4 regions of the Streptomyces sp. LMG1-1-1.1 genome follow, and region 1 is predicted to be linked to each of the others. Evidence: riboswitches for the same ligand, from Rfam matches in the RefSeq annotation. Region 1 holds a riboswitch; each other region holds the start of a gene.
What was found. Region 1 has a riboswitch for cobalamin ahead of MRBLMG1_RS13405 (ABC transporter substrate-binding protein). Riboswitches for the same ligand answer to the same signal wherever they lie in the genome.
Positions count from the first base shown of each region.

Region 2: it holds a riboswitch for cobalamin, as region 1 does, so the genes downstream of both, MRBLMG1_RS04615 (energy-coupling factor ABC transporter permease) here and MRBLMG1_RS13405 (ABC transporter substrate-binding protein) in region 1, are expected to answer to the same signal.
Region 3: it holds a riboswitch for cobalamin, as region 1 does, so the genes downstream of both, MRBLMG1_RS30810 (ribonucleoside-diphosphate reductase subunit alpha) here and MRBLMG1_RS13405 (ABC transporter substrate-binding protein) in region 1, are expected to answer to the same signal.
Region 4: it holds a riboswitch for cobalamin, as region 1 does, so the genes downstream of both, MRBLMG1_RS35300 (cobalamin biosynthesis protein) here and MRBLMG1_RS13405 (ABC transporter substrate-binding protein) in region 1, are expected to answer to the same signal.

Region 1 is NZ_JBFPNH010000023.1:9,470-16,621, reverse strand. Features, by position in the region: gene MRBLMG1_RS13415 (ABC transporter ATP-binding protein) at 1-73, opposite strand, end outside; gene MRBLMG1_RS13410 (FecCD family ABC transporter permease) at 105-1,184, opposite strand; gene MRBLMG1_RS13405 (ABC transporter substrate-binding protein) at 1,181-2,152, opposite strand; cobalamin riboswitch at 2,195-2,329, opposite strand; gene MRBLMG1_RS13400 (HD domain-containing protein) at 2,322-2,960, opposite strand; gene MRBLMG1_RS13395 (GlxA family transcriptional regulator) at 3,033-3,986, shown strand; gene MRBLMG1_RS13390 (Mov34/MPN/PAD-1 family protein) at 3,977-4,402, opposite strand; gene MRBLMG1_RS13385 (amino acid permease) at 4,479-5,912, opposite strand; gene MRBLMG1_RS13380 (DUF2017 domain-containing protein) at 6,234-6,818, opposite strand; gene clpS (ATP-dependent Clp protease adapter ClpS) at 6,818-7,123, opposite strand.
Region 2 is NZ_JBFPNH010000012.1:173,899-181,050, reverse strand. Features, by position in the region: gene dhaK (dihydroxyacetone kinase subunit DhaK) at 1-570, shown strand, start outside; gene dhaL (dihydroxyacetone kinase subunit DhaL) at 621-1,241, shown strand; gene MRBLMG1_RS04620 (PTS-dependent dihydroxyacetone kinase phosphotransferase subunit DhaM) at 1,382-1,822, shown strand; cobalamin riboswitch at 1,901-2,107, shown strand; gene MRBLMG1_RS04615 (energy-coupling factor ABC transporter permease) at 2,137-2,835, shown strand; gene MRBLMG1_RS04610 (energy-coupling factor ABC transporter substrate-binding protein) at 2,844-3,236, shown strand; gene cbiQ (cobalt ECF transporter T component CbiQ) at 3,243-3,992, shown strand; gene MRBLMG1_RS04600 (ATP-binding cassette domain-containing protein) at 3,989-4,879, shown strand; gene MRBLMG1_RS04595 (FAD-dependent oxidoreductase) at 5,088-7,103, shown strand; gene MRBLMG1_RS04590 (PadR family transcriptional regulator) at 7,150-7,152, shown strand, end outside.
Region 3 is NZ_JBFPNH010000062.1:16,313-23,464, reverse strand. Features, by position in the region: gene MRBLMG1_RS30815 (ribonucleotide-diphosphate reductase subunit beta) at 1-880, opposite strand, end outside; gene MRBLMG1_RS30810 (ribonucleoside-diphosphate reductase subunit alpha) at 880-3,258, opposite strand; cobalamin riboswitch at 3,390-3,554, opposite strand; gene MRBLMG1_RS30805 (GNAT family N-acetyltransferase) at 3,567-4,067, opposite strand; gene mctP (monocarboxylate uptake permease MctP) at 4,145-5,767, opposite strand; gene MRBLMG1_RS30795 (DUF3311 domain-containing protein) at 5,764-6,018, opposite strand; gene MRBLMG1_RS30790 (LuxR C-terminal-related transcriptional regulator) at 6,144-7,127, opposite strand.
Region 4 is NZ_JBFPNH010000087.1:47,308-54,459, reverse strand. Features, by position in the region: gene MRBLMG1_RS35310 (putative cobaltochelatase) at 1-495, opposite strand, end outside; gene MRBLMG1_RS35305 (cobyric acid synthase) at 545-2,053, opposite strand; gene MRBLMG1_RS35300 (cobalamin biosynthesis protein) at 2,050-3,024, opposite strand; cobalamin riboswitch at 3,063-3,199, opposite strand; gene MRBLMG1_RS35295 (hypothetical protein) at 3,312-3,533, opposite strand; gene MRBLMG1_RS35290 (inorganic phosphate transporter) at 3,546-4,811, opposite strand; gene MRBLMG1_RS35285 (alpha/beta hydrolase) at 5,186-6,313, shown strand; gene MRBLMG1_RS35280 (hypothetical protein) at 6,429-7,152, shown strand, end outside.

The DNA.
Region 1 (7,152 bases):
CGGGGCCGACGGTGAGGTCGACGGAGCGGAGGCGGTCCTCGTACGAGAGTCCGCGCAGGCGGAGCTCGGTCACGGGCGTGGTCCTTCCGGGCGGTGCGGCGCGGTCACAGGGGTGTTCCTTCGGGGCGGCGGCGCATCAGCCAGAGGAGGAAGGGGCCGCCGGTGAGGGCGGTGAGGACGCCGACGGGGATGTCCTGGGGTGCGGCGACGGTCCGGGCGCCGAGGTCGGCGAGGACGAGGGCGAGCGCGCCGCCGAGCGCGGCGACCGGCAGGAGGCGGCGGTGGGGGGCGCCGACGGCGAGGCGGGCGGCGTGCGGCGCCATCAGGCCGACGAAGCCGACGGCTCCGCTGGCCGCGACCATGACGGCGGTGACGAGGGAGGCGAGCACGAAGACGGCGGCGCGGAAGCGGGCGGTGTCGAGGCCGAGGACGGTGGCGCCCTCCTCGCCGGTGAGGAGCAGGTCGAGGGGGCGGGCGAGGGTGAGGAGGGCGGCGACGCCGAGGGCGAGGACGGCGGCGGGCAGGGCGAGGGTGTCCCAGCGGGCGCTGCCGAGGCCGCCGAGGGACCAGTACATGGCTTCCTGGAACTGTTCGGGGCGTCCGGCGACGACGAGGAGCAGGGTGGCGAGGGCGGAGAGGATGTACGAGACGGCGACGCCGGCGAGGAGGAGGCGGGCGCCGGTCATGGTCCCGCCGCGGCGCGCGAGCCCGTAGACGAGGACGAGTGCGAGCAGGGCGCCGGCGAAGGCTCCTGCGGGCAGGGCGAGGGTGGTGGTGACCCCTCCGCCGATGCCGAGGACCAGGACGAGGACGGCGCCGGCGGAGGCTCCGGAGGAGATCCCGAGGAGGAAGGGGTCGGCGAGCCGGTTGCGGACGAGGGCCTGGAGGACGGCGCCGACGACGGCGAGTCCGGCGCCGACGACGATGCCGAGGAGGACGCGGGGCAGTCGTACGTCGAGCACGATCGTGCGGTGCGGCGAGGGGGCCGCCCGCCCGGTCAGGGCGTCGAGGACGTGGCCGGGCGGGACGCGGACGGAGCCGAGCGCGAGGGAGGCGAGCGCGGCGGCGGCGAGGGCGAGGACGAGTCCGGTGACGACGAGGGCGTACCGGCCGGGGTGCGCGGGGCCGCGGCCGGGGGGTGCGGTGCGTACGGGGGTCGCGGCCGGGCGGAGGGCGGTGCTCACCGGGCGGGGTGGAGCTGGGCGGCCAGCTTGTCGACGGCGGCGGGGACGCGGACGCCGAGGACGGTGTCGGAGAGCGGCAGCACGGCGAAACGGTGGTTCCGGATCGCGGGGACGTCCTTGAGGGCGGGGTCGTCGAGGAGTCGCTTCTTCTTCTGTTCGACGGTGGTGGACCCGTAGTCGTAGATGACGATGACGTCCGGGCGGCGGTCGACGACCTGTTCCCAGGTGGCGTCGCCGAAGGCCTTGTCGAGGTCGGCGAAGACGTTCCGGCCGCCGGCGCGGGTGACGAGGTCGTTGCCGATGCCCTTGCCGCCGGCGGTGAAGGCGGTCTTGTCGCCGCTGTCGTAGACGAAGACGGAGACGGGCCGGGTGCCGTCGAGCCGCTTCTCCGTGGCGGCGACGGTGGCGCGGGCCTGCCGGATCCAGGTCTCGGCGCGGTCGGCGACGCCGAACGTCCGGCCCGTCTCACGGACTTCGCGGTAGAGGTCGTCGACGGTGGGCGAACCGGTGGGGCAGTACTCGGTGTTGAGGCGGGTCGCGATGCCGGAGCGCGCCAGGTCGTCGCGGCTCCGGCCGTCCTTCGCGGAGAAGGCGGAGGAGTAACCGCCGTACACGAAGTCGGGGTTCGCCGCGAGGAGGGCTTCCTTGGAGGGGTACTCCTTCGCGAGGACGGGCACGGTGCCGTACGCCTTGGCGTACGCGGGGAGGATCGCGTCGTCGAGGTAGGCGGTGCCGACGAGCGACTTCTCCAGGCCGAGCGCGAGCATGATCTCGGTGACGTGCTGGTTCATGGTGACCGCACGCCGGGGCGGGGCCTGGTAGGTGTGCGGCACACCGCAGTTGGTGACGGTGTACGGGAATCCGGCGGCGGGCTTCGCGGGTGGCGCGGCGGCCTCGGGGGCGGCCGAGCAGGCGGCGAGCAGCGGGATCAGGACGGCTGCGGACAGCAGCGGGCGACGCCAGGACACGGCGGAACGGGCCTCCTCCGGGGATTTCCACGTCCCCGATCGGTGGTGAGAAGGCGGCAGGTCAGTTCCTGGCTTCCGCCTCCCCGGGGGAGGCGGTCACAGTGGCGGGACCGTGCCGGATTCGCACCGGCTTCCTGGGTCCTGCCGCCTTTGGGTCCCGGCCAGTCTCTCACTCGGGCCAGGACGAGTCGCGGATGGTGGTCACGAAGTCGCCGGGGACGAAGCCGGGGGCGTAGTGGCGCAGGACGTCGGCCTTGACGTTGCCGAAGGTGGTCTCCGGCTTGGGGGCGATGCCGTCGGCGAAGGCCTCCAGGATGCGGCGCTTGAAGTCGGGGCGGGGGTGGGCGGCGACGATCGCGGCCCGGTCGCCGGGGCTGACGGCGGCGGGGTCGTCGTAGCCGATGCCGAGGACGTCGTACTCGACGCCGGCCGTGACGAGCGCGACCTCGGGCTCCATGAACTCCGGCACGCCGGGGGTGGTGTGGAGGGCGATGGCGGTCCAGACCCGGCGGACGGCGTCCTCGTCGGCGCCGTGGGCGCGGAGGAACGCGGCGGCCTCCTCGGCGCCGTCGACCTCGAAGCGGCGGCCGCTCCCCCGGTGCTTCTCGCCGAGGCCGAGGTCGTGGAACATCGCGCCGACGTAGAGCAGTTCGGCGTCGAAGGCGAGGCCGCGGGCGCGGCCCTGGAGGGCGCCGAAGAGGTAGACGCGGCGGGAGTGGTCGTAGATCAGCTCGCTCGTGGTGTCGCGGACGAGTTCGGTGGCGGCGGTGGCGAGGCCGCTGTCGGGGATCAGCGCGAGTGCGTTCATGGGACCAGCCTCGTCGCCGGGCCCGTACCCCCGCCATGTCCGTACGGACGGGTATCCCACAGAATCGGACACATGACGGTGCACACGGTGGTGGTGGCGGCTTTCGACGGTGTCCGGCTCCTGGACGTCTCGGCTCCCCTGGAGGTGTTCTCCACGGCGGGGTCGGGTTACGAGGTCCTGGTGTGTACGCCCGGCGGGCGGGACGTGCGGACGTCGTGCGGGCTGCGGATCGGGGCCGACGTGGCGGTGGCGGCGGTGACGGGCGCGGACACGCTGGTGGTGCCGGGGGCGGTGGACGTGGAGCTGTGCGTGGCGGCGGCTCCGGCCGTGGCGGGGCTCGCGGCGCGCTCGGGGCGGGTGGCGTCCGTGTGCACGGGGGCGTTCGCGCTGGGTGCGGCGGGGCTGCTGGCCGGGCGGCGGGCGACGACGCACTGGGAGCACGCGGCGGAGCTGGGGCGCCGGTTTCCGGAGGCGGTGGTGGATCCGGACGCGATCCACGTGCGGGACGGGGAGGTGTGGAGTTCGGCGGGGGTGACGGCCGGGATCGACCTGTGCCTGGCGCTGGTGGAGGAGGACCGGGGGCCGGAGGCGGCCCGTGCGGTGGCCAGGGACCTGGTGGTGTTCCTGCAGCGGCCGGGCGGCCAGTCGCAGTTCTCGGCCGCCTCGCGGACCCCTCCGACGGCGCATCCGGTGGTCCGGCCGCTCCTTGACGCGGTGGTGGCCGATCCGGCGGCGGACCACAGTGCTCCGGTGCTCGCGCGGCGGGCGGGGGTGAGCGCCCGGCATCTGACCCGGTTGTTCCGGGAGCAGGTGGGGGCGACGCCGGCGGGGTACGTGGAGCGGGTGCGGGTGGAGGCGGCCCGGATGCTCCTGGAGGGCGGGGCGAGCGTGACGGGGGCGGCGGCGCGGAGCGGTCTGGGGAGCGACGAGACGCTGCGGAGGGCGTTCGCCCGGCATTTCGGGGTGACGCCCTCCGCCTATCTGGCGCGGTTCCGCACGACGTCGGCGGGCGCGTCCTACGCGTAGGCCTCGACGATCTCGACGTCCTCTTCGGTCACGACGCCTTCGACGATGGTGAAGGAGCGGAACTGGAAGGGGCCGGCGCCGTCGGTGTCGGCGGTGGAGACGAGGACGTAGTGGGCGTGCGGCTCGTTGGCGTACGAGATGTCCGTGCGGGACGGGTAGGCCTCGGTGGCGGTGTGCGAGTGGTAGACGATGACGGGCTCCTCGTCGCGGTCGTCCATGTCGCGGTAGAGCTTGAGGAGGTCCGCGGAGTCGAACTCGTAGAAGGTGGGCGAGCGGGCGGCGTTCAGCATGGGGATGAACCGCTCGGGGCGGCCGCTGCCGGCCGGGCCGGCGACCACGCCGCAGGCCTCGTCGGGGTGGTCCGCGCGGGAGTGTTCCACGATCTGGTCGTACAGGGCCCGGGTGATGGTCAGCATGCCGACAGGATAAGCAGACGGGCCGCCCCGTACCGAGGAGTGGTACGGGACGGCCCGGATGCTGGACGCGGGTCGCTCAGGAGCGCTTGGCGAAGGCCGCGCCCTCGGGGTTGCGGGCCTTGAGGACCAGGTAGGAGACGGCGAGGACGAGGCCCCAGACGGGCGCGCCGTACAGCGCGACGCGGTTGTCCTTGTCCATGCCCATGGTCACGATGACCATGGTGATGAAGGCGAGCGAGAAGGCGCTGAACCAGATGCCGCCCGGCGCCTTGAACGGCGACTGCGGGAGCTCGCCCCGGTCGGCCTTGATCCGGTAGCGGATCTGGCAGATCAGGATGACGATCCAGGCCCACATGCCGGAGATGGTGGCGAAGGAGACGACGTAGTTGAACGCCTCGCCGGGCCACTGGTAGTTGATCCAGACGCCGACCGTCATCAGCGCGGCGGAGACCGTGGTGCCGACGAGCGGGGTGCCGGACTTGGTCAGCTTGGTGAAGGCCTTCGGGCCCTGGCCGTTGAGCGCGAGGTCGCGCAGCATGCGGCCGGTGGAGTACATGCCCGAGTTGCAGGACGACAGGGCCGCCGTGAGGACGACGAAGTTGACGATGGCGGCGCCGACGCCGAGGCCCATCTTCTCGAAGGCCGCGACGAACGGGCTGACGCCCGGCTTGAACTCGGTCCACGGGACGACCGACAGGATCATGATCAGCGCGCCGACGTAGAAGACGGCGATGCGCCACGGCACGGTGTTGATCGCCTTCGGCAGGACCGTCTTCGGGTCCTTGGACTCGCCCGCGGTGACGCCGACGAGCTCGACGGCGAGGAACGCGAACATGACCATCTGGAGGGTCATCAGGGTCGAGCCGATGCCGTCCTCGCCGGCGAAGAAGCCGCCGAGGTCCCACAGGTGGGTGACGGAGGCGGTGTCGCCGGCGTCGGAGAAGCCGAGGGTGAGGATGCCGGCGCAGATCAGGATCATGCCGACGATCGCGGTGACCTTGACCATGGAGAACCAGAACTCGAGCTCACCGAAGAGCTTCACGGAGATCAGGTTGGCGCCGTAGAGGATCACGGTGAAGACGAGGGCGGAGAGCCACTGGGGGATGTCCCACCAGTACGTCATGTAGGTCGCGGCGGCGGTGACCTCGGTGATGCCGGTGACGACCCAGAAGAGCCAGTAGGTCCAGCCGGTCGCGAAGCCCGCGAACGGGCCGATGAACTCCCGGGCGTACTCCGAGAAGGAGCCCGAGACCGGGCGGTACATGAGGAGCTCGCCGAGTGCCCGCATGATGAAGAAGATGACGAGGCCCGCGATGGCGTACGCGAGGATCAGGCTCGGTCCCGCGATGGAGATGCCCTTGCCCGCACCGAGGAACAGTCCGGTGCCGATGGCGCCGCCGATCGCGATCATCTGGATCTGGCGGGCGCCGAGTGCCCGGTGGTAGCCCTCGCCCGATGCGGAGTCCTCGGCCTCGTTGCCGTCGTGCTGCTTGACCTGCACTGAGGTCATGGTGGTGCGCCTTTCTCCATACCGATCCGCGCGACTGCGAGTGCGTCTGCTGCGGATCAGTTCCTGATCCCCCCGGATGTGGATGGAGTGCCACCGGCGGTCAGCCGGTCCAAGCGCCCTCGGGAACAGGGGTGGCGTCCCCGAGCGGTCGTGAAGATTTATCACGGGGTGGGGGGCGATCGAGGGAGTTGGGAGTGGTCTGCGCCACATAAAAATGGGGACAAAGGGAATTCAAGATGACACGGCGGACGCTCTGATAACGCATTCGTTATCCGGATTTGAGCGTCCGCTGAGCGAACAACCGCCGTCGGGGAGAACCCGCTACGGCATCAGGGTCATGACGAGGGACTCCTGGAGCGCCCCCAGCCAGAGGTACGCCATCACCATCGGCTTGCGCGGGTCGGAGTCCGGCAGCCGGTACAGCTGCTCGCTCTCGTCGTCGTCCGTGACGTCGAGGCGGGTCCCGATGGTCAGCCGGAGGTCGTTGAGCGCGCCGAGCCAGGCCCGGGACTCGTCCGGGGTCAGCTTCAGGACCGCCCCGCCCTCGCCCTCCGCGTCGACGGAGAGCCCGTCCAGGGCGCGGACCACCACGAGGGCGTCCTCGCGCTTGCGGGCCCGCAGGTCGTTCTCGGTGTAGCGGCGGAAGTCGGACGCGGCCGCCCGCAGCTCCTCGCTGGCGTCGCCGTACGCGTCGGGGAAGAGGCGCTTGAGCGCGGGGTCGGACGGCGGCTCGCTCGGCCCCTCGGAGAACAGCGCGGCCAGCGGGTCGGCGTCCGCCGCCGGCTCGTCGCCCGGCCCGATCAGCTCCATGAGCTGGACGGCGAGGGAGCGCAGGATGGAGATCTCGACGTCGTCGAGCGCGACGGCGGCGCCACCGCCGGGCAGGGACTCGAAGTGGCCGGCCATCAGAAGCGGTCCTGGGTGAGGGTCGCCCAGAGGCCGTAGCCGTGCATCGCCTGCACGTCGCGTTCCATCTCCTCGCGGGTGCCGCTGGAGACCACCGCGCGGCCCTTGTTGTGCACGTCGAGCATCAGCTTGTGCGCCTTGTGCTTGGAGTAGTTGAAGTACGACTGGAAGACGTACTCCACGTAGCTCATCAGGTTGACCGGATCGTTGTGCACGAGGGTCACCCACGGCACGTCGGGTTCGACGACCGCGGAGACCTCCTCGGCGGATTCCGTACGTTCGATCTCAATAGGCGCGACGCTCACTCACCCCATGTTGTCACCCCTGGGCGCCC
Region 2 (7,152 bases), on a different contig from region 1:
CTGTACACGGCGGGGCGGCGCGGCACGGGTGGCACGCTGTTCGTGGAGAAGATCGCGGGGGCGGCGGCCGAGGAGGGGGCGCCGCTGGAGCGGGTGGAGTCGGTCGCGCGCCGGGTGAACGAGCGGTCGCGGTCCTTCGGGGTGGCACTGAGCGCGTGCACGACGCCCGCGAAGGGCAGCCCCACCTTCGACCTCCCGGACGGGGAGCTGGAGTTGGGCGTCGGGATCCATGGCGAGCCGGGCCGCGAGCGCCGGGCCATGATGACGTCGCGGGAGATCGCCGACTTCGCCGTGGACGCCGTCATCGAGGACCTGCGCCCCACCGGTCCGGTGCTCGTGCTGGTCAACGGCATGGGCGGGACTCCGCTCCTTGAGCTGTACGGCTTCAACGCGGAGGTGCAGCGGGTGCTCGCCGAGCGGGGCGTGCCGGTGGCGCGGACACTGGTCGGGAACTACGTGACCTCGCTCGACATGGCGGGCTGCTCGGTCTCGCTGTGCCAGGTGGACGAGGAACTGCTGCGGCTGTGGGACGCGCCGGTGCAGACGCCCGCGCTGCGCTGGGGCCGGTGAGCCGGGCCGTGAGGACACCGGCGGACGAGGGAACGGGCGAGGGAGAGGGCATGACGGAGACGTTCGGCGCGGAGTTCCTGGTGCGCTGGCTGGCCGCGGTCGCCGAGGTCGTGGAGCGCGAGGCGGACCGGCTGACCGAGCTGGACTCGGCCATCGGCGACGCCGACCACGGCGCCAACCTCAAGCGCGGATTCGCCGCCGTCGCCGAGACGCTGGCCAAGGAACCGCCGACGACCCCCGGCGCCGTGCTGGGCACCGCAGGACGGCAGCTCATCTCCACCGTCGGCGGCGCGTCGGGGCCCCTGTACGGGACGCTGCTGCGCCGCACCGGCAAGACCCTCGGCGACGACGAGCGGATCAACCGCGCGCAGCTCGCGGAGGCACTGGGTGCGGGCGTCGCCGCCGTGTCCCAGCTCGGCGGAGCGCAGGTGGGCGACAAGACGATGCTGGACGCGCTGGTGCCGGCCGTGGAGGGCCTGCGGACCTCGTTCGACGCGGCCCGCGCCGCCGCCGAGGAGGGCGCCCTCGGGACCGTACCCCTGCGGGCGCGCAAGGGTCGGGCGAGCTACCTCGGCGAACGGTCGGTCGGGCACCAGGATCCGGGGGCGACGTCGTCGGCCCTGCTGTTCTCGACGCTCGCCGAGACCGCGCGCACCGAGGGGGTGTCTTGAACACGGCGACTGACGGGTCGACTCCCGGCCCTTCGACGTCCGGAGCTTCGGCATCCGACGCTTCGACTCCCGACGCTTCGACACCCGACGCTCCGACACCCGGCGCTCCGACATCCGTCTCGTCGACGTCGGGCGCGTCCGTGTCCGCGTCCGCGTCCGCCTCCCCCTCCCCCTCCCCCTCCGCCTCCGTCGGCATCGTGCTCGTGTCGCACAGTGCGGCGGTCGCGGCGGCCGTGGTCGAGCTGGCGCGGGGGCTTGCGGGCGGGGGTGGGCTCGCGCCGGTGGCGGCGGCGGGTGGGACGCCGGACGGGGGGCTGGGGACGAGTTCGGAGCTGATCGCCGAGGCGGCGAGGGCGGTGGACCGGGGTGCCGGGGTGGCGCTCCTGGTCGATCTGGGGAGCGCGGTGCTCACGGTGAAGGCGCTGCTGGCCGAGGGGGACGAACTGCCCGCGGGTTCGCGGTTGGTGGACGCTCCGTTCGTCGAGGGCGCGGTCGCGGCGCTGGTGACGGCGAGCGCGGGCGGGGACCTCGACGCGGTGGCGGCGGCGGCCTCGGAGGCGTACGCGTACCGGAAGGAATGAGGCTGCGCGGCGAGTGCGCGGAGTGACGGAGGGGGCGCGCCGGGTGGCGACCGTGTTGTGATGCAGCAGGTCAACCCACTAATGTCGCAGGGCCTTGGTGTACGGGAAACCGGTGCAGTACCGGTGCGGCCCTCGCCACTGTGATCGGGAGGTCCGGCTCCACCCCCGCGGGGAACACCCTCGGGGAAGCCACTGGACCGCGACGGGAGACCGCCGCGGTGTGGGAAGGCGGAGTCGGACGGCATGACCGTCAGCCAGGAGACCGGCCAGGGTGCGTTGTCCATCCACGAGGTGCTGGAGAGGGTCTCCCGACCATGCATATAGCCGAGGGGTATCTGCCCCCCGCTCACGCCGCCGCCTGGGGCGTCGCGGCCGCCCCGTTCGTCGTCCACGGGGTCCGCGCGCTGACCCGAGAGGTGCGGTCCAACCCCGAGTCCACGCTGCTGCTGGGCGCGTCCGGCGCCTTCACGTTCGTCCTGTCCGCGCTCAAGCTTCCGTCGGTGACGGGTAGTTGCTCTCATCCGACCGGTACGGGGCTGGGCGCGATCCTGTTCCGGCCGCCGATCATGGCGGTCCTCGGCACGATCACCCTGCTGTTCCAGGCGCTGCTGCTCGCCCATGGCGGCCTGACCACGCTCGGCGCCAACGCCTTCTCGATGGCGATCGTCGGGCCCTGGGCGGGGTACGGGACGTACCGGCTGCTGCGCCGGTTCGGTACGCCGCTGATGGTGGCCGTCTTCTTCGGCGCGTTTGTCGCCGACCTCTCCACGTACTGCGTCACCAGCGTGCAGCTGGCGCTGGCGTTCCCGGACGCCGGGACGGGGGTGGCGGGCGCGCTGGCCAAGTTCGGCGGGATCTTCGCGGTGACGCAGATTCCGCTGGCGGTGAGCGAGGGCCTGCTCACCGTGCTCGTGATGCGGCTCCTCACCCAGTCGAGCAAGGGCGAGCTGACCCGGCTGGGTGTCCTCCCCCGGCCGCGGACCGCGCTCGACAAGGAGGCGGCCGCGCGATGAGCGTCAGGATCAGCCGAAACGCGAAGATCAACGGACTGCTGCTGCTGGTCGTCGTCGCGCTCGCGGTGCTGCCGCTGGCGCTGGGTCTCGGCGACCACAAGGAGCAGCCGTTCACCGGGTCCGACGGGGAGGCGGAGACGGCCGTCTCCGAACTCGCTCCCGACTACGAGCCCTGGTTCAGCCCCCTGTACGAGCCGCCGTCCGGCGAGATCGAGTCGGCGCTCTTCGCGCTCCAGGCGGCCCTGGGCGCCGGCGTCCTGGCGTACTACTTCGGCCTGCGGCGCGGCCGCCGGCAGGGGGAGGCGCGGGCCGCGGCGGCGAGGGCCGAGGCGGACGGTGCGGCAGGGGACGAGGGCGACACGGGGGCCGCTGCCCGGCCCGTCGACGGGCGGGACGTGTAGTCGCCGATGCTGCCCATCGACGCGGCGGCGCACAGCAGTCGCTGGCGCTCCCGCCATCCCGCCGAGAAGGCGGTGCTCGGTTTCGGTCTGACGCTGTGCGCGGTGGGTCTGCCGCCGTGGCCGGGCGCGGTGCTCGTGGCGGCGGTGACGCTCGGGGTGCTGCTCGGGCCGGCCGGCGTGCCGGGCCGCCAGCTGTGGCGGGCGTTTCGCGTTCCGCTCGGGTTCTGTGTCACGGGCGCGGTCCCGCTGCTGTTCGAGGTGGGTGGGGCGCGGGGAGTCGTGGCGCTGGCGCCCGGTGGCCCGGCGCACGCGGGCGGGCTGTTGCTGCGGACCGCGTCGGCTTCGCTCGGGGTGCTGCTGTTCGCGTTCACGACGCCGATGTCCGACGTGCTGCCCCGGCTGGTCCGGGCGGGCGTGCCGGCGCCGGTGGTGGACGTGGCGCTCGTGATGTACCGGATCATCTTCCTGCTGCTCGACTCGCTGTCCCGGATCCGGCAGGCCCAGGCGGCGCGTCTGGGGCACACCACCCGGGCCGCGACCTGGCGTTCGCTCGCGGGGCTCGGCGCGACCACGTTCGTCCGGGCCTTCGACCGGGCGCAGCGCCTGCAGTCGGGGCTCGCCGGGCGGGGGTACGACGGGACGCTGCGGGTGCTCGTGCCCGCGTGCGGGATCTCCCGCCGGTTCCTCGCGGCGACGGCCGTGCTGCTCGGGGGGCTCGTCGCCCTCACCCTCGTACTGGAAAGGTTCCTTCCGTGACGCCTCAGAACGCGACGACGCCCCGGGGCTCGACGCCGGTCGTGGAGCTGGTGGGGGCGGGGTTCGCCTACGAGGACGGGCCCGCCGTCCTGTCGGGCGTGGACTTCGCGGTGGCGGAGGGGCGTGCCGTCGCGCTCCTCGGCCGCAACGGCAGCGGCAAGACGACGCTGCTGCGGCTGCTGAGCGGCGGGCTGCGGTGCGGGGGCGGTTCGCTGCTCCTGGACGGTGCGGAGGTGACGTACGACCGCCGGGGCCTGACCCGGCTGCGGACCACCGTGCAGCTCGTGGTGCAGGACCCGGACGACCAGCTGTTCGCGGCCTCGGTCGGCCAGGACGTGTCGTTCGGGCCGATGAACCTGGGGCTGCCCGAGGACGAGGTGCGGCTCCGGGTGCGCGAGGCGCTCGAGGCGCTGGACATCGTGGCGCTCGCGGACCGGCCGACGCACCTGTTGTCGTACGGTCAGCGCAAGCGGGCCGCCATCGCCGGCGCCGTGGCGATGCGGCCCCGGGTCCTGATCATGGACGAGCCGACGGCCGGCCTCGACCCGCACGGCCAGGAGATGCTCCTCGACGCCCTCGGGCGGCTCCGCGCGTCGGGCACCACGGTGGTGATGGCGACGCACGACGTGGACCTGGCGCTGCGCTGGGCCGACGAGGCGGCGGTCCTCTCGCCCTCGGGTCTTCGCACGGGGCCGGTCGCGGAGCTCCTCGCCGACGACGCCCTCCTCGCCGCCGCCCGGCTCCGCCGGCCCTGGGGCACCACCGTGGCCCGCCTTCTGCGCGCACAGGGCCTGCTCACCCCGGACGCGCGGGAGCCCCGGACACCCGAGGACCTGGACGCCTGGGCCGGGCCACAGGGGGCCGGGGCGCAGGTGGCCGGGGCGTAGGCGGTCAGGGCGCAGACCGTCAGGGCACAGGCGGTCGAGCCGCAGGTGGCGGGGACGCACGCGACGGGGGTCGGCGGCCCGTCCTGAGCGGTGGCGTCCGTGGGTACCGAGTAGTAGATGTCACGTCCCCAATCTTCTGCAACTAGTTGCACAACCACAGGGGGTCCCCTAGAACTGAGGTCGACGATCCTGCCCGAGGAGGCGCCCCATGACCCCGTACCCGCACCTGCTGAGCCCGCTCGACCTGGGGTTCACGACCCTGCCCAACCGGGTGATCATGGGCTCGATGCACGTCGGCCTCGAGGAGACTGAGCACGGCTTCGAGCGCATGGCCGCCTTCTACGCGGAGCGGGCCAAGGGTGGCGCCGGCCTGATCGTCACCGGCGGCATCGCACCCAACGAGGCCGGACGGCCGTGGGACGGCGGGGCCAAGCTGACCACCGCCGAGGAGGTCGCCGAGCACCGGCTGATCACCGACGCCGTGCACGCCGAGGGCGGCCGGATCGCGATGCAGATCCTGCACTTCGGCCGGTACGCGTACCACCCTGGCCTGGTCGGCCCCAGCGCGATCAAGGCGCCGATCAGCCCCTTCGTACCGAACGAGCTGACCGACGACGAGGTCGAGCAGACCGTCGAGGACTACGCCCGCTGCGCCGAGCTGGCCAAGGAGGCCGGCTACGACGGCGTCGAGGTGATGGGCTCCGAGGGCTACCTGATCAACGAGTTCATCGCGGCCGCCACCAACCAGCGCACCGACCGCTGGGGCGGCGGCTACGAGAACCGCGTCCGCTTCCCCCTGGAGATCGTCCGCCGGATCCGCGAGCGGGTCGGCGAGGACTTCATCCTCGTCTACCGCCTGTCCATGCTGGACCTCGTCCCCGGCGGCTCCACCCTCGAAGAGGTCGTCCAGCTCGCCAAGGAGATCGAGGCGGCGGGCGCGACCATCATCAACACGGGCATCGGCTGGCACGAGGCGCGCATCCCCACCATCGCCACATCGGTGCCGCGCGGCGCGTACACCTGGGTGACGAAGAAGCTGATGGGCGCGGTCTCCGTGCCGCTCGTCACCAGCAACCGCATCAACACGCCCGAGGTCGCCGAGGAGATCCTCGCCGACGGCCGCGCCGACCTCGTGTCGCTCGCCCGGCCGTTCCTCGCCGACCCCGCCTTCGTCGCGAAGGCCTCGGCAGGCCGCGCCGACACCATCAACACCTGCATCGGCTGCAACCAGGCCTGCCTGGACCACACCTTCAACCTGAAGATCACGTCCTGCCTGGTCAACCCGCGCGCCTGCCACGAGACCGAGCTCGTCCTCTCCCCCACCCGCCTCGCCAAGCGCGTCGCGGTCGTCGGCGCCGGCCCGGCCGGTCTCGCCTGCGCCGTGTCGGCGGCCGAACGCGGCCACGCCGTCACCCTCTTCGACGCCTCCGCCCGGATCGGCGGCCAGCTGAACGTCGCCAAGCAGGTGCCCGGCAAGGAGGAGTTCGACGAGACGCTCCGCTACTTCCGCGTCCAGCTCGCCGAGCGCGGCGTCGACGTCCGGCTGAACACCCTGGTCACCGCGGGCGACCTGGACGGCTACGACGAGGTCGTCGTCGCCACCGGCGTCTCCCCCCGCACGCCCGCCATCGCGGGCGTCGACCACCCCAGCGTCGTCAGCTACCTCGACGTGCTGCGCGACGGCGCGCCCGTCGGCGACCGGGTCGCCATCATCGGCGCGGGCGGCATCGGCTTCGACGTCGCCGAGTTCCTCACGGACGGCGGCGAAGGCGCGAGCCAGGACCCCGAGACGTACTTCCGCCAGTGGGGCGTCGACACCTCCTACGAGAACCGCGGCGGCCTGCGCACGCCCGAGCGCAACGCCCCGCCCCGCCAGGTGCACCTCCTCCAGCGCAAGGCCTCGAAGGTCGGCGCGGGACTCGGCAAGACGACCGGCTGGATCCACCGCACCGAACTCAAGCACCGGGGCGTCACCATGGTCGCGGGCGTCTCCTACGACCGGATCGACGACGAGGGCCTGCACCTCACCGTCGACGGCGAGCAGCAGCTCCTGCCCGTCGACACCGTCGTCCTCTGCTCCGGGCAGGAGCCGAAGCGGGACCTGTACGACGCTCTGGTCGCGGCGGGCCGCGCCCCGCACCTGATCGGCGGCGCCGACGTGGCCGCCGAGCTGGACGCGAAGCGCGCCATCGACCAGGGCACCCGCCTCGCGGCCACCCTGTGACGCCCGCTCGCTGATCACCGTGGCCGGCCGAACCTAGGATGCGAGCATG
Region 3 (7,152 bases), on a different contig from region 1:
CCGGGGCGAAGCCGAGGCGCTGGAGGCGCTGGTCGGCGACGCACTGGAGGTACTCGCGCATCGACTCGGTGTTCATGCCGGGCAGGCCGTCGCCGCAGAGGTCGCGGCCGAACTGGAGCTCCGCCTCGACGGCTTCCCTGAGCATGTCGGTGACCTGCTCCTGGAGCGCGTCGTCGAAGAGCTCCGGCTCCTCCTTGCGGACGGTGTCCACGACCTCGAAGGCGAAGTTCATGTGCATCGTCTCGTCGCGGAAGACCCAGTTGGTGCCGGTGGCCAGGCCGTGCAGCAGGCCGCGGGACCGGAACCAGTACACGTACGCGAAGGCGCCGTAGAAGAACAGGCCCTCGATGCACGCCGCGAAGCAGATCAGGTTGAGCAGGAAGCGGCGGCGGTCGGCGGCCGTCTCCAGCTTCTCGATCTTCTCGACCGAGTCCATCCACTTGAAGCAGAACTGCGCCTTCTCGCGGATGGAGGGGATCTCCTCGACCGCGTGGAACGCGGCGGCGCGGTCGTCCGGGTCGGGCAGGTAGGTGTCGAGCAGCGTCAGGTAGAACTGGACGTGCACGGCCTCCTCGAACAGCTGGCGCGACAGGTACAGGCGCGCCTCCGGGGAGTTGATGTGCTTGTAGAGCGTCAGCACCAGGTTGTTCGAGACGATCGAGTCGCCCGTCGCGAAGAACGCGACCAGACGGCCGATCATGTGCTGCTCGGCCGGGGTCAGCTTGGCGAGGTCGGCGACGTCGGAGTGCAGGTCGACCTCCTCCACCGTCCAGGTGTTCTTGATCGCGTCCCGGTAGCGGTCGTAGAAGTCCGGGTACCGCATCGGACGGAGGGTCAGCTCGAAGCCCGGGTCCAGCAGGTTCTTCTCGGTGGAGCTCATTACTGGCAGGCCTCGCAGGACTCGGGGTTTTCCAGGGAGCAGGCGAGGGCGTCCGCGTCGGAGACCGCCTGCTGGACGGGGATGGGGGCGGCGGCCGTCGTCGACGCCTGGGCGGCGCGGGCGATCCGGGTCGCCGGGCGGGAGCGCAGGTAGTACGTCGTCTTCAGACCCTGCTTCCAGGCGTACGCGTACATCGACGACAGCTTGCCGATCGTCGGCGTCTCCATGAACAGGTTCAGCGACTGCGACTGGTCCAGGAAGGGGGTGCGGTCCGCCGCCATGTCGATCAGGCCGCGCTGCGGGATCTCCCAGGCCGTGCGGTACAGCTCGCGCACCTCGGCCGGGATCCAGGTGAAGCCGGCCACCGAACCGCTGGCGTCGCGGAGCGCGTCCCGGGTCTGCGCGTCCCACACGCCGAGCTTCTTCAGCTCGTCGACGAGGTACGAGTTGACCTGGAGGAACTCCCCCGACAGCGTCTCGCGCTTGAAGAGGTTCGAGACCTGCGGCTCGATGCACTCGTACACGCCGGCGATCGACGCGATGGTCGCGGTCGGCGCGATGGCCAGGAGCAGGCTGTTGCGCATGCCGACGGCGGCGATCCGCTCGCGCAGCGCGGCCCAGCGCTCGGGCCAGTTGAGCTCCACGTCGTAGTGGTCCGGGTGCAGCACACCGCGGGCGGTGCGGGTCTGCTCCCAGGCCGGGAGCGGGCCGCTGCGCTCGGCGAGGTCGGCGGAGGCCTCGTACGCGGCGAGCATGATCCGCTCGGCGATACGGGTCGACAGCGCGCGCGCCTCGGCGGAGTCGAACGGCAGCCGCAGCTGGAAGAAGACGTCCTGGAGGCCCATCGCGCCCAGGCCGACGGGCCGCCAGCGGGCGTTGGAACGCCCGGCCTGCTCGGTCGGGTAGAAGTTGATGTCGACGACCCGGTCGAGGAAGGTGACGGCCGTGCGGACGGTCTCGTCGAGGCGCTCCCAGTCGATGTCGCCGCCGGTGACGAACGCGCCCAGGTTCACGGAACCGAGGTTGCAGACGGCGGTCTCGCCGTCGTTCGTGACCTCGATGATCTCTGTGCACAGGTTCGAGGAGTGGACGACGGTGCCGGGCTCGGCGGTCTGGTTCGCGGTCCGGTTGGACGCGTCCTTGAAGGTCATCCAGCCGTTGCCGGTCTGGGCCAGGGTCCGCATCATCCGGCCGTACAGGTCGCGGGCCGGCATCGTCTTGCGGGCCAGGCCCTTCGCCTCGGCGGCGCGGTAGGCGGCGTCGAACTCCTCGCCGTACAGGTCGACGAGCTCGGGCACGTCCGCCGGGGAGAACAGCGACCAGTCGGCGTCCGCGTTGACGCGGCGCATGAACTCGTCCGGGATCCAGTGCGCCAGGTTCAGGTTGTGCGTACGGCGCTGGTCCTCGCCCGTGTTGTCGCGGAGCTCCAGGAACTCCTCGACGTCCGCGTGCCAGGTCTCGAGGTAGACGGCGGCGGCACCCTTGCGGCGGCCGCCCTGGTTCACCGCGGCGACGGAGGCGTCGAGCGTCTTCAGGAACGGCACGATGCCGTTGGAGTGGCCGTTGGTGCCGCGGATCAGCGAACCGCGGGCGCGGATGCGGGAGTAGGAGAGCCCGATGCCGCCGGCGTGCTTCGACAGGCGCGCGACCTGGTGGTAGCGGTCGTAGATGGAGTCCAGCTCGTCCTGCGGGGAGTCCAGGAGGTAGCAGGAGGACATCTGCGGGTGGCGGGTGCCGGAGTTGAAGAGGGTGGGGGAGGACGGCAGGTAGTCCAGGCGGCTCATCAGCCCGTACAGCGCGGCGACCTCGTCGAGCGCGCGGACGCTCTCGTCCTCGGCCAGGCCGCAGGCGACGCGCAGCATGAAGTGCTGCGGGGTCTCGATCACCTTGCGGGTGATCGGGTGGCGCAGCAGGTAGCGCGAGTAGAGGGTGCGCAGACCGAAGTAGCCGAAGCGGTCGTCGGCGGCCCGGTCGATCAGGGTGTCGAGCCGGTCCGCGTGCAGCGTGACGAACGCGGCGGTGCGGTCGGCGATCAGGCCCTCGCGGTGACCGACGGAGACCGAGGCGGAGAAGGAGACCGCGCCCTGGTCGGCCGCCTCGTCGGCGATGGTGATCGTCAGGAGCCGGGCGGCGAGCCGGGAGTACGCCGGGTCCTCGGAGATCAGGCCGGCGGCCGCCTCGGTGGCCAGCTCGCGCAGCTCCGCCTCGTCCGCCGCGGCGCTGCGGCCGCGCAGCGCGGCGGCGGCGACCTTGCCGGGGTCGGTGTCGGGGAGATCGGCGGTGAGGTCGGTCAGGGTCCGCAGCAGCACGGTCCCGGGGCCGTCGCTCTCGACCGCGGAAGCCTCGGCCGAAGCCGGATCGGCGGGCGCGATGGTCACGTGGGGGCTCTCCCTCGCTCGGCTCGGGGCCGCGACGGGGAAGGCGGGCAGGGGGTGTCCGTCACGCCGGACGCGCCGTGTCCACCGGCCCACTCCGCGAGGCCCGGAAGTCAGTGGCACCCGGAACGGAAGGACCGGGTGCGCTGTGGGCAGGTCATCGGACTCACTCCGTACGAAACCGCACGTAGCACACCGTTGCGGGACAGTTCCGGATTCGCGCCGGATTCCCCTGCGTCGACAGCGAGGATGAGCATACATGTGGGGGGCGCCGCTGACGGCACCCCCCACATGTTGTGTCGGTTGCGGGGCTACAGCTCCAGCGCGTACGTCAGCAGCGTGTGTTCGGGGATCGGCTGCCAGTCCCGCTCGGGGGTCCGCACGAAGCCGAGCCGGTCGTAGATCCGGTGCGCCGCGACCATCTTCGCGTCCGTGGAGAGCACCAGCCGCGCACACCCGGGGAGGGCCCGCGCCCGGTCCGCGCAGGCGCGTACGAGCGCTTCTCCGACGCCCCTGCCGCGGGCCGCCGGCGCGACCACGAGCATCCGGAACTCGGCCTCGCCTTCGACGGCGATGTCCGCCCAGGCGGTGCCGCCGGGGGCGAAGGTCACCCCGCCGATGATCCCGTCCTCCGCGTCGACGGCGACGAGGACCTCGCTCTCGCGAGCCCGCCGGGCCGTGTCGCGGAGCACGTCCAGATAGAAGTCGTCCTCTCCGTGCAGCAGCAGCCCGTCGTTCAGATAGGTCAGTCCGGTGAGCTCGCCGAGCTCTTCGTGGTCCTCGGGCCGTACCGCCCTGATCGTGAAGTCCATGGGCCCAGTCTGCCTCCGCCGCACGGGAAGGGGGCCCGGGATGTCTCCCGGGCCCCCGTCACGCGTGCGTCCGCGGGTCAGTGCACCGGGGCGCCGACCTTCGGGAGTTCGCGGACACCGGCGTCACCGGCGTCCGCCGTGTAGTCCTCGGGCGAGGTCTCGTCGATGCCCTCGGGGGCCTTGAGGGCCTTGAGGACGAAGGTCAGGACGACCGTGACGACGACGTTGAGGACGAAGGCGGTGAGGCCGATGTAGCCGATCTCGCCGATGCCGGGGATCTCGGCGGAGGAGCCGCCGAAGTGCTTCTGGGTCGGGCTGGCGACGCCGTACGCGGCGAACGTGCCGTAGACCATGCCGACGGCCCAGCCGGCGAGCAGCGCCCAGCGGTGGAACCAGCGGGTGAACAGGCCGCCGACGAGGGCCGGGAAGGTCTGCAGGATCCAGATGCCGCCGAGCAGCTGGAAGTTGATCGCGACCGTCTTGTCCATGGTGAGGACGAAGACCAGCGCGCCGACCTTCACCAGGAGCGAGACCAGCTTGGAGACCTTGGTCTCCTGCGCCGGGGTCGCGTCCGGTTTGATGAAGTCCTTGTAGATGTTCCTGGTGAACAGGTTGGCCGCGGCGATCGACATGATCGCGGCCGGGACGAGCGCGCCGATGCCGATCGCGGCGAAGGCCACACCCGCGAACCAGTCCGGGAACATGGTCTCGAAGAGCTGCGGGATGGCGAGCTGGCCGTTCTTGACCTTGATCCCGGCGGCGATGGCCATGAAGCCGAGCAGCGCGAGCAGGCCCAGCATCAGGGAGTACAGCGGCAGGATCGTGGTGTTGCGGCGGATGACCTCGCGGCTCCTGGACGACAGCGTCGCCGTGATCGAGTGCGGGTACATGAAGAGCGCGAGCGCCGAGCCGAGCGCCAGCGTCGCGTACGTCCACTGGCCGGCCTCGCCGGGGACGAGCGCTCCGCGCGGCTTGCCGGTCGCCGGGTTGGTCTGCGCGTAGGCCTCGCCGGCCTTGGCGAAGATCTCGTCGAAGCCGCCCAGCTTGATCGGGATGTAGATGATGGCCACCGCGATCACGATGTAGATCAGGGTGTCCTTGACGAAGGCGATGAGCGCCGGGGCGCGCAGGCCGGAGGAGTACGTGTACGCCGCCAGGACGCCGAACGCGAGCAGCAGCGGCAGGTCCTTGACGAACCAGTGGGTGGTCTCGCCGCCGCCGACGCCCATCACGTCCAGGACGGCCTGGATGCCGACGAGCTGGAGCGCGATGTACGGCATGGTGGCGAGGATGCCGGTGACCGCGACCGCGAGCGACAGGCCCTTGGAGCCGAAGCGGCCCCGGACGAAGTCGGAGGTGGTCACGTACCCGTGCTTGTGCGAGACCGACCACAGGCGCGGCAGGAAGGTGAAGATCAGCGGGTACACCAGGATCGTGTACGGCACGGCGAAGAAGCCGGCCGCGCCCGCCGCGTAGATGGCCGCCGGGACGGCGACGAAGGTGTACGCGGTGTAGAGGTCGCCGCCGAGCAGGAACCAGGTCACCCAGGTGCCGAACGACCGGCCGCCCAGGCCCCATTCGTCGAGGCTGTGCTCGTTCTCGGCCTTGCGCCAGCGCGCGGCCAGGAAGCCCATGACCGTGACGGCCACGAAGAAGAAGACGAAGACGCCGAGCGCCACGCCGTTCACGCCGTCCTTCATCGCGCGTCACCTCCCTTGCGGGCACGCTGGTCCCGCTGCCACAGCTGGTACGCGACCATGGTGAGCACGGTGGAGACCAGGACCCAGAGCATCTGGTACCAGTAGAAGAACGGGATGCCGGCGAAGAGCGGTTCGACCTTCGCGTACGAACTCACCCAGAGCATCGCCACGAACGGGGCGAACAGGCAGAGCGCGATCACCACCCTCAGGGGGGTGATGGTCGGTTGTTTCCCTTGTGTCGCTTCTGACATGGCGATTCGTCCCCTCGCTGACCACCTCGGTAATGGTGGGGAAATCTAGGGGACGGTTTCGCCGCAGGGAACCCCTGTCCGCATAACGGAATTGATTCTTCGGAACCCCGCACCGAAGGCCGTCCTCACAGCCAGCCTTCCTTGGCCGCCCGGACGCCCGCTTCGAAACGGCTGCGCGCGCCCAGGCGGTTCATCAGGTCCGAACTCATCCGGCGTACGGTCCGCAGCGAGATCCCGAGCCGCCGGGCCGCGACGTCGTCGGTGCAGCCGATGCCGAGGAGCAGCAGCAACTCCCGCTCCTGCGGCGAGAGATCGTGCGCGTCGCGGCGCGGGGCCTCGCCGAACGGGGTGGCCGACTCCCACAGCCGTTCGAAGAGCACCACGAGCGCGTGGATCAGGCCGGGGCTGCGCACTTCGAGGGCTCCGGCGCGCCCGTCCCGCGGGTCGACCGGGACGAGCGCCGCCTCGCGGTCGACGATCACCATGAGCAGCGGGACGACGGGGACGGTCCTGGCCTCGCCGCCGAGGTCGCGGTACCAGCGCACGTACTCGACGGTCGGCGGGTCGTTGCGGAAGCTCTCCTGGTAGATCGACCGGATCCGCACCCCTCGTTCCAGGGCGAGTTGGTCGAGGGGCCGGCTCGCGTCCATCGTGTCGGGGGGCTGGGCCCCGCCGGCGAGCAGGGAGAGGCATTCGGTGCGGGCGTTGGCGGCCAGGTCCTCCAGGCGCTCGCGGACGGTGTCGAGGCCGGTGATGCGGTCCACCAGGTCGTGCCGGACACCGGCCGCGGGCTGCGCGCCGTACGAGGCGAGGATGCCGGCGACCGCGCGGCCCGCCTGCTCGAACCGCCTTCTGCTGCGGCCCAGTTCGGCCTCGGCGCGAGAGAGCAGGAACGAGAATCCGACGTCCGGGGTGAGGGGTTCGGCCGTGCCGGAGGTGTCGTCGACGCGGACGAGCTTGAGCTCCGCGAGTCGGTCGAGCGCCTCGCGCACCTCGGGTTCGGGGCGGCCGAGACCGTCCGCGAGTTCCTTCGCGCCGCACCCGGGCCGCTCCAGGAGCAGCCGGTAGACGGCCTCCGCCGGCTCCTGTATGCCGAGCGCCTCCAGCATCCGGCGCCTCCCCCTCGTCGCTGGC
Region 4 (7,152 bases), on a different contig from region 1:
GCCCTCGCGCTCGACGTGCGAGGCGCCCATGGCGGCGGCGTCGAGGAGATGGTCGATCAGGTGATCGCTCAGCAGGTTGACCTCGTCGACGTAGAGGATCCCCCGGTGCGCGGCGGCGAGCAGCCCCGGCTCGAAGGCCTTCACACCGTCGGCGAGCGCCTTCTCGATGTCGAGCGCTCCGACGAGCCGGTCCTCGGAGGCGCCGACGGGCAGTTCGACCATGCGCGCGGGACGGGAGGTCCCGGTCGCGTCGCCGTGCGGACCGTCCGGGCACGCGGGGTCGGGCGCGCCCGGGTCGCAGCTGAACCGGCAGCCGGCGACCACCGGCACCTCCGGCAGCAGTTCGGCGAGCGCCCGCACCGCGGTGGACTTCGCGGTGCCCTTCTCGCCCCGCACGAGGACACCGCCCACGGAGGGGCTGACCGCGTTCAGCAGCAGCGCGAGCCGTAGGTCGTCCATGCCGACGACGGCCGTGAACGGGTAGCGGGTGCTCATCGGGCGGTCACTCCTTCGAGAGGTACGGAAGTCGGGGCGGGGTGCGCGCTCACGGCGCGCCCGGCGGCACGAACGGCAGCCCCGCCGGGGCTCCCTCCTCGATGAGCCGGAGGAGCGCGTCGGTGTCGGCGTGCTCCTCGATCAGGTCGCCGAGCCGGTCGAGCTGTTCCTCGCGGAGGGTGTGGAACGACGTGTCGGGGGCGGGGACGAACCGGCGTCCCGCGGCCGCCGCGACCTCGCGCAGGAACGCCCGGCGGAAGCCGTCGCTCTCCAGCGAGCCGTGCCAGTGGGTGCCCCAGACGGAGCCGACGCGACAGCCGTCGAGGAACGGGTCCCCGCCGAGCACCTCGGCCACGCCGTGGTGGATCTCGTACCCCTCGACGCGCTCGCCGAGCGCCTCGCCGACCGGCCGGGCGAGGGTCTTCTCGACGCCGAACCGCACCCGTACGGGGAGCAGCCCGAGTCCGTCGACCACGCCGGCCTTCGACTCGACGTCGTCCTCGATGCGCTCGCCGAGCGCCTGGAAGCCGCCGCAGATGCCGAGCACCGGCCGGCCCTCGGCCGCGCGCCGGGCCAGCTCGCCGGCGAGCCCCCGCTCGCGCAGCCACGCCAGCGCCTTGACCGTCCCCCGGGTGCCGGGCACGACGACCAGGTCGGCGTCGACGAGCTCCTCCGGGCGGTCCACGAACCGGACGACGACACCGGGCTCGGCGGCCAGCGCGTCGACGTCGGTGAAGTTGGACATCAGCGGTACGGCGCAGACGGCGACCCGCAGCACGTCGGCGCCGACCGGCGGCGCGACGACGGACTCGCGGACGGTGCCGCGCAGCGAGACCCGGAGGCCGTCCTCCTCGTCGATGCCGAGCCCGTGGGCGTACGGCAGGACGCCGAACGTCCGGCGCCCGGTGAGGCCGTGCAGCATGTCGAGGCCGGGTTCCAGCAGGGTGACGTCGCCCCGGAACTTGTTCACCAGGTATCCGGCGACGAGGGACTGGTCCTCGGGGCTCAGCAGCGCCGTCGTGCCGAAGAACTGGGCGAAGACGCCGCCCCGGTCGATGTCGCCGACGACGACCACGGGCAGCTTCGCGGCCCGCGCGATGCCCATGTTCACGATGTCCGTGCGCCGCAGGTTGATCTCGGCCGGACTGCCCGCCCCTTCGCAGATCACGGCGTCGTACATGCCCCGGAGTTCCTCCAGGCACGCGAGGACGGGCTCGAAGAGTTCCTTCTGCCGGCCGCCGTGGTAGCCGCGGGCGCTCAGTTCGCCGACCGGCTTGCCCATGAGGACGACCTGGCTGGAGCGGTCGCTGCCGGGCTTGAGCAGCACCGGGTTCATCAGGGCGGTCGGCTCCACCCGGGCCGCCTGCGCCTGCATGGCCTGGGCGCGGCCTATCTCGGCGCCCTCCCTCGTGACGAAGGAGTTGAGGGACATGTTCTGTCCCTTGAACGGTGCGACCCTGATGCCCTGCCGGACCAGCCAGCGGCAGATGCCGGCCGTCACGACGCTCTTACCGGCGTCCGACGTGGTCCCGGCGACGAGCAGTCCGCCACCCCTCATGCGTTCCTCCGCTTCAGCGCGCTCACGATCAGCCGGCCGCCCACGCAGGCGGCCAGGGTCAGTCCGGTGATCCGGCGGGACAGCCGGACCGCCCGCTCGATGTCGGCGACCTCGACGGCCCGCCCCTCCCCGTTGAGCACGGGCCGGTGCTCGACCCGCCCGCCGTACGCGAGGGTGCCGCCGAGCCGCACGCCGAGCGCGCCCGCGAAGGAGGCCTCGACCGGGCCCGCGTTGGGGCTGGGGTGCTTCGCCGCGTCCGCCCGCCAGGCCCGTACGGCTCCGCGCGGATCGCCGCCGGCGACGGTCGCGAGGGCGGCGGTGAGCCGGGCCCCAGGCCAGCCGGCCACGTCGTCGAGCCGGGCCGAGGCCCAGCCGAAGCGGCGGTGGCGGGGGGACTTGTGCCCGACCATCGCGTCGAGGGTGTTGACGGCGCGGAAGCCGACGAGCCCCGGCACGCCCGCGACGGCGCCCCAGAAGAGGGCGCCGACCACGGCGTCGGAGGTGTTCTCGGCGACGGACTCGACGACCGCGCGGGCCATCGCGGGACCGTCGAGGGAGTGCGGGTCGCGGCCGCAGAGGTGGGGCAGCCGCTCGCGGGCCCCCTCCAGGTCCCCGGCGGCGAGCGCGCCTCCGATGGTGCGGGCCTCTCGCCCCAGGGTCGTGCCGCCGACGACGGCCCAGACGGTCGCCGCGGTCAGGGCGACGGAGGCGGCGCGGTTGCCGCGTACGGTCCGGGCGGCGAGGGCGCCGGCGGCCGCGGTGGTGCCGGCGCAGACGGCGGTGTGCAGGGCGCCCCAACCGCGGTGGTCGCGCCACAGGGCCCGTTCGACGCCGGCCGCGGCCCGGCCGAACACGGCGACGGGATGTCCGCGTCGGGGATCGCCGACGAGCCGGTCGACGACGAGGCCGAGGGCCGCACCGTACGCGAAGACACCGGTGGCTCGGGAAACGCTGCGGCTGCAGCCGGGCATGGCGCTATGTCCTCACTCAGGGTCCGCGCCCTGGATCGACGTGACGGGCGGCGCGAGTTCCTGGCTCCCGGACCCTGCGGATCCGGTCACAGTGGCGGGACCGCGCCGGATTCGCACCGGGCTTCCTCTGCTGCCGCCGTAATGGCCTCGGCAGTCCACCACGGCCCGAGAACACCCGTCAACTCACCCTTGACCTGCGTCGCGTCACTGTGCGAAGCACCACAAACACGACGGCCGGGCGGTCCGCACCCAAGGTGCGGACCGCCCGGCCGAGGTACCCGGGACCGTCAGGCGACGATCAGGTAGATGCCGTACGCCACGGCCGCGAGGCAGAGGCCGAAGCAGGCGTAGGCGCCGGTGCGGGCCAGGGTGGCGGAGCCGCCCTGGGCGGCGGCCTGCTCCTGCTTGGAGAGGCCGATGACGCCGAGGGTGAAGAGGCCCACCAGGGCGACGGTCGCCACGAGGCTGACTCCGAAGACGGAGCCGAGAGCTGCCCAGTCGATCTTCATGTCGTTGGTTCCTTACACCGCTGCGGCGGGGGCCTGGGGAGCGGCCGGGTCGATGGGAGCCGGCGCGGGGATGGTGGTCTTGAGGTCCTCGTCCGCGACGGCGGCGACGGAGCCGGCCGGCGGCGGGGTGACGGCCGCGATGGCGGTGGTCACGACACCGTCCGCCTGGGCCTCGTCCTCGACGTCGTTGACGTTGGTGTGGTCGACGACCTGGCGGCGGGAGACGAGCCAGATGCCGAGGCAGGAGGCGACCAGGAAGGCCGCGACGAGGTAGACGCCCCAGTCGCCCTGGCGGGCGACGTACTCGGCTCCGGCGGCGACCAGGCCGGCGGCCGGCAGGGTCAGGCCCCAGGCCACGAACATGCGGGTGGCGGTCGACCAGCGGACGACGCCGCCCTTGCGGCCCAGACCCGCGCCCATGACGGCACCGGAGACGGAGTGCGTGGTCGAGAGGGAGAAGCCCAGGTGGGAGGAGGCCAGGATGACCGTGGCCGCGCTGGTCTGGGCGGCGAAGCCCTGCTGCGGCTTGAGGTCGGTGAGGCCCTTGCCCATGGTGCGGATGATGCGCCAGCCACCGAGGTAGGTGCCGAGGGCGATGGCCGCACCGGCGGAGACGATGACCCAGACCGGCGGGTTGGAGCCGGGGGCGAGGGTGCCGCCGGCGACCAGGGCGAGGGTGATGATGCCCATCGTCTTCTGGGCGTCGTTGGTGCCGTGGGCGAGGGAGACGAGACCGGCGGACGCGATCTGGCCGACCCGGTAGCCCTTGGCGGTGTGCTGCTCCTCGGTCTTCGCGCCGATCCTGTACGTCAGCTTCGTGCCCAGCATCGCGGCGATGCCCGCGACGACCGGGGCGGCGACGGCCGGGATGAGGACCTTGGTGACGACGACCTCGCCGTTGACACCGCTGAGGCCGATGGAGGCGATGGTCGCGCCGATGAGGCCGCCCATGAGGGCATGGGAGGAGCTGGACGGCAGTCCGACCAGCCACGTCACCAGGTTCCAGAGGATCGCGCCGACGAGCGCGGCGAGGATCACTTCGGGCTGGATGCCCTCCTCGTTCACCAGGCCCTTGGAGATCGTCTTGGCGACCTCCACGGACAGGAACGCTCCGACGAGGTTCAGCACGGCGGACATGGCCACCGCCGTCTTGGGCTTGAGCGCACCGGTCGAGATGGTCGTGGCCATCGCGTTGGCGGTGTCGTGGAAACCGTTCGTGAAATCGAACACGAGAGCTGTCACGACCACAATGGCGAGCAGCAGCGTGATGTGTTCCATTTACCCAGGCAATCGTTTGACGTCAGTGGCTCGTTGAACGTAGGCAACCTGGGTGAACGGAAGATGAACTGGGGCGGGCGGCGTGGTGTCCCTATCCGGTGTCAAGAGATTCCGCTTAGCTCCCGGACCGGGGTCCTGTCCACGATGCGGTCGCCCTGCGACCCCTGGTAATCCAGGCGGTTCCCGGGCACATGCGACCTGCCCCGGTTCCTCCCCCACCACCCCGTTCCGCTCCCTGGACCGGACCATCCGACCGGGGGACCCCGTCGAGGAGACCCATGTCACCCCCAGGGGGAGTGCGGGCGCACCGGTCCGGAGCCCCCGACCGGGTCCGTCCGGTGGCAGGCCGCCGCCGCCCTGCCGACACTGGGAGCGTGCGCCCGGCTACAGCGACGGCAGCGGCCGTCACCACCCTGATCGGTGTCGGCGCGGCCGCGGTAGCGGCCGGCCGGTACGCCAGCGACGTCGCCCTCAAGGTGCCGTCAGGACGTCCCCTGCCCGGGGACCCCCGACTGACCGTGCACGCCACGGGCCCCGAACGGATCACCCTCACCCGCAGCCTCGCCTCGCTGCGCCCCGGCACGTACGGACTGGAGGCCCCCGGCCTGCACGCCGTCGTCGGCCCCGTCCTCGACCGCGTCCCGCACACCGCCGACACCGTCGTCCGGCGTCTGGAACGCGTCGAGCTCGGCACCCCGGGGCCCGGCGCCCGCGTCCGCCTCACCCCCCAGCTGCACCGCGGCACCCCGGCCGCCGCCCTCGGCCTCCCGTACGAGGACGTCGAGATCCCCGGCGAACTCGGCCCCCTGCCCGCCTGGCTCGTCCCCGGCCCGCGCACCATCTGGGTGATCGCCCTGCACGGCCTCGGCACCACCCGCGAGCACCCGCTGAACGTCGTCCCCTTCTTCAACCGGCGCAAGATCCCCGTCCTCGTCCCCACCTACCGCGGCGACGAGGGCGCGCCCCCGTCCCCGGACGGCCTCGCCCACCTCGGCGACTCCGAGTGGCGGGACGTCGACGCCGCCATCCGCTACGCCGTCCGCCGCGGCGCCGCCCAGGTCGTCCTGCACGGCTGGGGGACCGGCGCATCGATGGCCCTGCGCGCCGCCGCCGAGTCCGGGGTGCGCGACCGGATCGCCGGCCTCGTCCTCGACTCGCCGGTCCTCGACTGGGAGGCCACCCTCCGCAACCTCGCCGCGGCCCGGCACGTCCCCGGCCCGCTGCTCCCGCTCGCCGTCCGCGCCGCCCAGGGCAGGACCGGCCCGCACGGCGACCGCATCCGGGCCGCCTCAGCGCCGGACGCCCTGCGGGTCCCGGTCCTCCTCGTGCACGGCCCCGACGACACCATCGCCCCCTGGGAGTCGTCGGTCGAGCTCGCCGCCCGCCGCCCCGACCTGGTCAGTCTGCGGACCGTCCGACAGGCCCCGCACGCGGCCATGTGGAACGCCGACCCGGTCCACTACGAGGAGTCCCTGCGCCGCTTCCTCACCCCGCTGCTCTGACGGCGGCCCGCGCGACGCCCCCGAGGAGCCGCCCCGGGCCGCGGTTCGGGGGCCGTTCTGACGGGGCTGCGGATTCCGATTGGGCTTTCGGGCCGTCAGCGGGAAGACTGCCCCCGTGACGTCTCGAAAGCCCGATGAACCATTGGCGCGCAACTCCAGACTCCGACTCGTCCGCCCGCGGGCCCTGGCCACCGCCCGACGGGCCGTGACGACCCGGCGCACCCGGCCGGCGCCGCGGCCGCCCGAGGGCACTCCGCCCCGCGCGGAACTCGCCCGCCAGGCCCGGCAGGTCCTCGCCGACGCCGTACGGCTCGCCCGCTGGGCCGCCGTCGAGCACGGGGCCGACATCGCCGCCCGCACCGGCTCCGGGCCCGTGCCCGCACCGGAACGGGCCGCGGCCGCACTGGACCTGACGGCCGACCGGATCCGGGCCGGCTGGGACCGTGCCCGGCTCGCCGGCCTCGTCGAACTGCACGGCGACACCGTCCGCCCCGGCTGGCGGCTGCACGCCTGGGACCGCGACGACTCCGCCGTACTGCGCGGCTGGGTCGCCCTCTTCGACGCCTGGTCCCTGGTCCACCCGGCCCCCGAAGGGGTCGCGCCGAGCGCCGTCGCCGAGGTCGTCGAGGCCGTCCCGCAGGTGCTCTCGCTGCTCCAGCTCTCCCAGGGCCCGGTGCTCGTCCCGGTCCTCCTCGACCTCCTCGGCCAGCGGGTCGAGGAGCTCCGCGAGGAGCGCTGCGAGGTACCCGCGGCCGAACCGGCTCCCGAGGCGGGGACGGCCACCCCCGGCACCGACGGACTCCCCGCCCTCCTCGACTGGGCGCTGGAGGGCCTGGCCG